One region of the Psychrilyobacter atlanticus DSM 19335 genome, then DNA from elsewhere that is predicted to be linked to it. Evidence: riboswitches for the same ligand, from Rfam matches in the RefSeq annotation. Region 1 holds a riboswitch; the other holds the start of a gene.

Region 1 (4,438 bases):
TAGCATTAGCAGTCTTAGGAAAATCACTATCTCCACTAGGTGAAGTTACTACTACTTCATTATTTATATCTCCTATGGCACTAGGATTAGTCGGAATTATTATTTTATATTTCAAATATTCCCCAGGTGCAATATAAACCCTATCAGTTAAATCTTTATTACTTTGTTGGGAACCAAGAGTATAGTTTTTAGAGCTACTATTATCTCCAATGTATATAAGCTCAATAATTCCTATTCCAAAGGGATTTCCACTAGTAATGTCAGTAGAATCAAAATAATTTGTATTTTCATTAGCTAGTAAAGTTTTAACCTCGCTTAAAAGGTCTTCGACTATATATTCCTCTCCATATCCTCCACCATTATTTTCTATTTTTATAGTATAGGTCAAACTATCCTCTGGAAGGTAATCCTTGGTTTTATCTACTTTTTTTGTTACTACTATATTAGCTTTTCCAGGATCAACAACAACTTCATTACTAGTTTTAGTGTTGTTATCTCTAGTAGTTTCAATAATCGTAGCTGTATTTCTTATTTCTCCTATAATATTATTATTAATTTTAGCAGAAATAGTATACTCTACCCATCCATTAGGAGCTAACTCAGCTGAAGTAGCTACTAAATCTCCATTAAGTGGGTTACTAGATAGACCAGAGTGAGAACCTGAACTTACGTTGGCACTAACGGTAGTATTAGACATATCAAAGGCTAATCCATCACTTCCTGCTGTTGTATTAGCTACAATAGTAGATAAAAGATCTGTAATATCTAAACCTTTTACCTTGTTTGTTTTATTATTTTCTAGTCTTAAAGTATATATAAGCGGTTCCCCTAAGGTGTACTTTGATTTATTGACACTTTTAAAAATACTATAATCATAAAGTATCCTTGTATGAGTGACTGTAGCTACTTTATCTGTTCCAGCTATTGTAGCTTTAGCTTTATTTACAATAGGGTAAGATTGAGTATTATTAACTGTACCAGTAAGGGTATAGACTATGCTTCCATTTGGTCCTATTATTGCATCTGGAATATCTAGTTCCATACTCGGTAGGTTACCATCTGAAACTTTTGAATCTGTTCCTATACCACTGGTAGACACTACAAGATCTACATTACTAAACCCCAAACTAGACAGATCATCTAAAATTTTAATATCTTTAACTGTTTTATTACTGCTATTAGTTAATTTAATCTTATATTCTATTTTCTCCCCATTGTCATATTCAGTTGTTGGAGAAGTTTTACTTAAACCAATGGCAGCACCTTGATCTAATTCTTTTACAACTACATTAGAACTTTCAGAAATTCCTGCACCCATGACTTTAGAAATATTAGTAATATCTCCATTAGCATCAATGTCTAATTCAACCTCCAAAGTATATTCTATATAACTATTTGCTCCCACAGTAACATCTGAAGCATTAAATTTTTTATTATTAAAACTATAAGTTTTACTGCTACTGCCTATTCCTTCATCTACAGACACAGATTTTTCTATAAGAGGTAAACTACTCATATCATCATTTACTGTTAAATTTCTTACTTCTACAAAATCATTATTTTCTATCCTTATAGTATAGGTGAAAACTTCTCCAGGTATATATTCTGATATACTTGCGTCTTTATTTATAGTTATTGCCCCTAAAGCATACGCTGTTGTTATTAAAAATAACATAATTTTAAGCAACTTTCTTTTCACTTCTATTTCCCTCCTAAATAAATTTAAAATATATATTATATTTCCCTTCTTACTTAACTCTTTCTAACTTTATTCAGTTCAAAATCTCAAAAAAATACAGATCTAAAAAAGATCTGTAACTGGCTGCCATTTTAGAGGCCCTATAGTTTTGCGTCACAAGATTTCCCTTGGTTTGCCAATGAGTTTAAAATATATTTGATTGAGAGATCCATTTAATTTATTCTAAAAGCCTATCAATGTAAATAATCTATATAAAATTCCTTTAATCTTTCGTAATTTAATATTTTTATGCTATTTTTAGATTTTTCAATTATGCCGTCCTTTAAAAATTTATTTATAGTAGAATAAAATCCATTCCCACTGATGTTTAAGCCTTTTATTACTTCATTATAATTTTCAATATATATATATCCCTCTTTTGACTTTTTTATTAAATAATAAGCTATAATTCCTTTGTTCCCTGAAAAACTCCTTATAGTCATTACTTCTACAGTTTCTACCCACCGTTTAGAAGTTATATTTAGAATATAATTACTAAACTTTACACTTTCCTCTAACAACCTTTTAACCATGTTAACATCTAATTTTATAGCTTTTAAAGTGTTTGTTGTAACTACTGCATCTCCCGCCCCTACTCCATTCAAAAACTTCATTATTCCTATAATATAACCTTCTGAAAGAATAGAAGCCGAAGCCAACCTTATTTTTTCTAAATTTTTAAAAAATCTAGCTTCTCCTTCTAATATAAAATAAAATTTTTCTTCTTCTTCAATCAAAGTTATAATTTCATTTTTTTTATAAATTTTTACTTTAAAATTTTTCCTTTCTTCAACGGTTAATAAGTTATAAAATGGAAATTTTTCTTTATCTTTCATAATTTCAACTTTTAATACTTATTAGTTTACAGTGTTTTTTTTCTTTCGCCCCTCAATCCATTATAATTTTTGAAATAAATAAAAATCCTCTCCTTATTTTGTAATTTAATCTTATTTATAATAACAATTTTTCTATTTTCTATCCCTACCTATAGAGATTGTTTTTTGATGATTTATATGTTATAATTATATTTTTGTTTTCCTTTTCTTCCTATCGCTATACTGATATAAATTAAATATTTTTTAGAATGCACTTCCCAATGTACTTTAACTTTGTTTACACTCGTAGTATTAAATCTTTATCAAAAACCCACGGAATAAATACTTTTATTTAGTATCCTACTCCATGGGTTATAATTTAAATTAGTAATCTATCTAAAACTTCCTATTTGAAAAACAAACTGCATCAACTAAAACACTAAGGTATAAATTCCTAAATATTATATATCATAGTATTTTTAATAATTTTAAGTGATATTTTATTGATTTTAAACTTTAAAAACTATACTAACATTTTAAAGTAGTTATAAGCATTTTCAAAATCTTTTTCATCTGGATGTTTAGCAGCTTCTTTCCATCTTTGGACATTCCCTTTGCTAGCTGAGAGTGGATTTTCAGCCGGAAGCTCTGACATCCAGGAAATTAATTTAGGATCAATTGCACCCTGGCAGTGGAAGTTTCCAATGAGGGTATTTTTATTATCCAGGAACAATTTATCTATATTTTTTATGCAGTCATTTGCATGATCAGAATTTGGATAAGCACCCAATGTAAAGAAATAAGCTATTTTTTTCTCTTTTATAGTTTCTATGAATTTAAGAGCCTTTGCATCTGCGGTCCCCTTATCAATCCATGTCCCGACAATAATAAGATCATAATCAAGATTATCTATATCTTTGATGTCACTAATTTCTCCTTTAGGAAAAGCCTTTAAAATAGACTCCGCGACCTTCTTGGTGTTTCCTGTTTTACTTGAATAAGCAATTAGTGTTTTCATTGTTACCTCCGTTATGTTTTAAATTTGATGATTTATTTTGTTTTTTTCAATATAATTACCTTTTCATCTTCTTTAAAAGGATCATATGAATCTGTCGATGTAAAAAGTAACTTTTCGTCTTTCATAATCTTAACTCTTACGTTGTATCTATGGTTTTGAATAATATCTTTTTCAGGAAAATCAATTGTTAGTTTATAAGGTAAATTCCCTGCCGGTATCTCTTGTTTTGCTATTTCAATACTAGGTGCATCTGCTTTAGAAACATCTTCTAGTATTGCTATAACTTTGGCTCCAGGTAATAACGCTATCCTCTCACGGTAAGTTGCAGTTATATTTATACTTGATTTTTTTTCTTTATCTAAATTGGAATTACAACTTACTAATGTTAAAATAGATAAAACTATTAATATTATTTTTTTCATTGTTCCTCCTATACTATTTAGCTATAAAATTAACTTCTATTCTTCTATTAGTTTTTCTTTTATTGAGAGTAGAGTTATCAGTTAAAAAATTAGTTTCTCCTAATCCTTCTGATATAACTTCAATATTTTCATTATTGATTCCTTCTCTTATTGCTTCAGCAGCTTTATCTGCTCTTTTTTTAGAAATTCTTAAATTAGCTGCTTCTGATCCTGTATTATCTGTATAAGCCCTAACTGTAAGAGTCCCAGACTCTTCGGATAAATCACTAGCAATATTTTCTAAAAATTCTTGATTGACATTCATAGGTTTGTTTTTATCCATAGAATAACCATCGGCAACAATCACGTTATTATATTTTTTTAGGATTTCGGTTCTTTCATTTTCTTTAGCAATATTTTCAGTCTCTAAAGCAGCCGCTTCTTCCTTTGTTTTATTTTCTGCAGC
Region 2 (4,438 bases), 210 kb from region 1:
CAACGGAGTTCTATAGTCTATATCCAGCTTACCATAATCCTCCTTATGTTCTTCCTTTTCTTGATCAAACCATTTTAAAATATCATCGGCATTATATTTTAATTTTACCATCCCCAGTGACAGTAATTTTTTTTCTATATCCTCTTTCTTCTTCTTTTCTCTTTTTTTCTTTCTTATTTTATTTCTTCTTTTCTTTGCCTTTTCCCTAAGCTCTATGCTCAAATAAAAATTTGGATAGATTGTTAACCTGTAATCATCTAGATCCCATTTCACATTTGTTATGGGTAGTATTTCAGGTAGACTCCCCACCTCTATATATAATTCATTATTTTTTATGAAACTTCTATCGTCATCAAACTTCCAGTAAACAGATTTTTCTCTTTTATTTCTAAAAAATTCTGCTTTTAGTTTTCCAGAAACAACTTTTTCTTTCTTATCTATTTCTATCCCTGAAAGTTCTATAAAATCTAAAAAATTTCTTAGGCCTATATATACTTTTTCTGTTTCATAGTTTAAAAAAACACCAAAGAAAGGGTCTTTTAATTTATTCTTAACATCTATCAGCATATAGCCTTCTTCAAAGTTTTGAGGTATTCCATCTGCAAAAGTAAGTATATTAAATAAAAATAATAAGATAAATAGATATTTTTTAATTTTCATACTCCTGCTCCACTTCGATAATTTATTTGATATTTTTTTAAACTCTGTACTAAAAAAATCAGTTTATACTTTCGCTAGTTACCGTTATAATTATATTTTCATCTATTTCATTGTTGCCTGTAGCAGTATCTTTAATACTAATCATTCCTCCTATATAAAAAGGTAAATCTGTGGGTATTTCATTCCACTTCCCTGTAGAACTAATAAATTCAATAGTTATATTTTCACTATCTAGGAAAAGTTTATTCTTTCTGATATCTCCGCCGCTAAAAGATACAGATACAGTATCTGTTGGTTTAGAGGATACAAATGAAACTATTACTCCATTTCTATCTGCTAGAATAGTCGAGTTATTGCTCCCACTGTCAGGGATTACTATATAGTCAAAGTCAAGTCCCCCGCTTATATCAACATCCAAATTTGCTGTACTAAAGGTTATTGACTCACATATGATAAATATCAATACTAAAATTATTTTTTTCAAATGATTCACCCCTTAAAAATTTTAGCTATATTTCGTCAAAAAAATAAAGTATGGCATAAAACCATACTTTAAATAGTTATATTTTCTCAAAACTCTAAATAGATTTTCTATTATATATTAAACAATTGAGTCATAAGTTACAGTTACAGTTACATTTTCACTAATATCTACATCTGAACTAGTCGCTCCAGCGCCAACTGTAATTGTCCCACCTATGTATAAAGGTGTTGTTGTTGGTATTCCAGCCCATGTCCCAGTTGAAGTAACAAAATCAACATAAACTTTATCAGCTTCTTTAGTATATTTTGACCCTTCTACCCCTGTTCCACTAAGTACAACTGATACAGTTTCATCTTTATCAGCAGCATTGAAACCAACTGTGATACCAGTTGAATCTGTTCCAATAGTTCTTGTATTAGTTCCTGAATCAGGAATTACAACATCTCCAAACGCCATATCTCCTGAAATGTCAACGTCCAAGTTAGTTATAATTTGTGCACTTAAATTAAAAGTTCCAGTATCTACGTGACCTGTAGTACTTGTAGGTGTTGAAGGTGCTCCAAAGGTAATTGATGATAATGCAAGTATCCCTGTTACTAGTAAAATTCTTTTCTTCATAATAATTAATCTCCTTTTTTCCTTTTTTTTTGTAAAATTTTTTGACATCTATATTTTTTGTCGTTTTACAGCTTGTATATTTTTTCAAATTTATATTTTTTATTTTTCTCATAAAATAGTACCGTAATTTTCGAAGTTTTCTTTATCTCTTCCAATTCAATTCCGATATTTTTTGTAGTTCCTCTAAATAGAGAGGCTGCTTTTTTATCTATTTTTTTCAGCAGTTTATTTTTTTTATCATAAAATTTTATCTCAGCTCTCAATGCAAAGGAAGTGTTTCCGGTGTTTTTAACCACCCCATTCAGCTTATACCCCTTTTGAGTTTTTTTTACTTTCAATTTTTCATATTCTGCTGCATAGATGAGATTCCCTGTTCTTCCATAGATTGGTGTACCAACTCTAAGACTGAATCCTTCATCACCTATTTGCTTGATTTCTTCATAGTACAATACACATCTGTATTCACCATCAGCGATATGACGGTCCTTTGGTGGCTTCACTATAAACCTTACCCTTTTTCTTCCATTTGCCGGTATGGTGACATATCTAGGATAAACCTTTACCCAATCACCCATATATAATTCCTCATCTTTAAGGTTTGCTGGTTTTTCTGCGTATATTTTTACTCTTAAATTTTTATTTCCTGTGTTCATTATAAGCTGTTCCTGGGTTTTGGCTCTGTTCAAAGTAATCCCAAAGGATGGTTTTATTACAGAAAAACCAGCATAACTATAAGTAAGAAAAACTAAATTTAAAATTATTACTCCTATTATTCTTTTCATGGTTCCCTCCATTTAAATCAAAAAAATGCAAAAAAAAAAAAATGCATAACCTTAATAAGTTATGCATTAAAATTAAAAAATTAACTAAAGTGCTTAAATTAAAGGCAACTGGCAGCCATATCTAATATAGACGTAGACCCTATAGCTTTGCGTCCCAAGGTTTCCCAAGGTTTGCTATTTTCTTTTTTATCAAATATTTCAAAAAAAATATTTGGTCATATGCTAAACATATTTTAATTTTAAAAAAAATGTATGGCACATTTCATAACGGATGTTATTATAACACGATTTACTTTCAGAAAAAATTAAAAAAAATTAATCCATTTTTGAATTTCAAAACAAACACGTTTCATTTAACTGCATAAGAAATCAAATTAGAACTAAAAACAAATTAAAAGGTCATGAATAATGAAAAACTAAGGGTAATTTTTATTTTTTTCCATAATTTTATTTTTATAAATTACACTTCTATAATAAAAGCCATTAAAAGTATAGAAAAAAATGAATTACTAGGTCACTGTTTTAAAACTTAGAAAGATGATAAATTAATATGAAATAGAAGATAATTTATTGATGAAAATCCTTGAAGATACATTAGAAAAGATATCTACAAGTGAAATTAAAGACTTCGTAGAATCTGTAGATTAAAAAAATATTGAATAACTAAAAAGAGCCTCTTAAAAATTTTAAGAGGTCTCTTCCTTTATAAAATAATTTTAACTACTTTTCATTGTCGAAAATATCTTTAAAGTGATTATGATTTCTTAGAAAAATTCTGACTATATAGGGATCAAAATGTTTTCCACTTTCAGAACTTATTATTTCTACTGATTTTTCATGGGTAAATGATTTCTTATATACTCTTTTCTGCCTCAATGCATCGTAGACATCTGCCAGAGCTACTATTCTGGCTTCAAGAGGAATTTCGGTTCCCTTGAGTCCCTTTCCATAGCCGTTCCCATCCCATTTTTCATGGTGGTACCTTATAATATTTAGAGCCACTTCACTTACCTCTAAATCCTTTATCATATTATACCCTATCTCTGCATGTGTTTTCATAGTTTCAAATTCTTCTTCTGTTAATTTTCCAGGTTTCTTTAGAATGGCATCGGATATACCTATCTTACCTATATCATGCAGGGAGGCATAAAGACCTATCTCCTTTATAAATTTATTAGATAGTTTCATTTCATATGCTATAAATTCAGAATACCTGCTTATCCTCTTTACATGATCTCCGGTATCTTCGTCATTATATGTGTTGGCGTTTTCCAGTGCTTCTACCATTCCCAGAGTTATATTGGTTAATTTTGAATAGAGTGCCTTAAATTTTTTTAAATGAATATACACTGCCAAAAATCCTAATGCTGAAATTAAAGTTATAATTATTGAAATTTTAAAATCTTTTATAACTTTAATTTTTCTTTCTAAAAAATTATTTTTTCTGGATTCTATACTGGAGAAAAAATCCTTTGTATATGAATTTATTAAAAAATAAAGAACTTCATTGTCTTTAGGGATACCAAATTTAAGGCTTATTTTGTCTGAAATAATTCCAGTAGTTTTTATACTCTGTATATTATATTTTTTCAGTAAATAATGAACTTTTCGTACTCTGCCTATTATAACATCGACAGCTCCCTGGTCTAAAGACTCTATAACATCTCTATCTGTATCAAATAAAACAAGATTTTTTTCTAATCCTTTCTTTAGAAGATAAGTTTCTTCTAAACTTCCTTTCCTCGCTGCTATCTTGTATTTTTTTAAAGATTCAAGGTTGGATATATAGCCGCGTTCTTCCCTGTTGAAAATATGAAATTGAAAGTGTAGATAAGGATCTGTGGTAAGAAAATCATTATTATTATTTATATCTTTCCCATTTATGGCTGCAACG

What was found. A riboswitch is a leader RNA that binds a small molecule or an ion and turns the genes downstream of it on or off. The one in region 1 is predicted to bind cyclic di-GMP.
Region 2: it holds a riboswitch for cyclic di-GMP, as region 1 does, so the genes downstream of both, K337_RS0114175 (fimbrial biogenesis chaperone) here and K337_RS0115130 (DUF11 domain-containing protein) in region 1, are expected to answer to the same signal.

The regions. Positions count from the first base shown of each region.
Region 1 covers NZ_KE384548.1:701,217-705,654, forward strand. Annotated here, with positions in the region: gene K337_RS0115130 (DUF11 domain-containing protein) at 1-1,699, opposite strand, end outside; cyclic di-GMP riboswitch class I at 1,811-1,886, opposite strand; gene K337_RS0115135 (Crp/Fnr family transcriptional regulator) at 1,933-2,574, opposite strand; gene K337_RS0115140 (flavodoxin family protein) at 3,077-3,571, opposite strand; gene K337_RS18750 (YbaY family lipoprotein) at 3,604-3,993, opposite strand; gene K337_RS19405 (OmpA family protein) at 4,007-4,438, opposite strand, start outside.
Region 2 covers NZ_KE384548.1:495,421-499,858, reverse strand. Annotated here, with positions in the region: gene K337_RS0114190 (hypothetical protein) at 1-660, opposite strand, end outside; gene K337_RS0114185 (hypothetical protein) at 719-1,144, opposite strand; gene K337_RS0114180 (hypothetical protein) at 1,262-1,762, opposite strand; gene K337_RS0114175 (fimbrial biogenesis chaperone) at 1,828-2,544, opposite strand; cyclic di-GMP riboswitch class I at 2,645-2,730, opposite strand; gene K337_RS0114170 (HD domain-containing phosphohydrolase) at 3,265-4,438, opposite strand, start outside.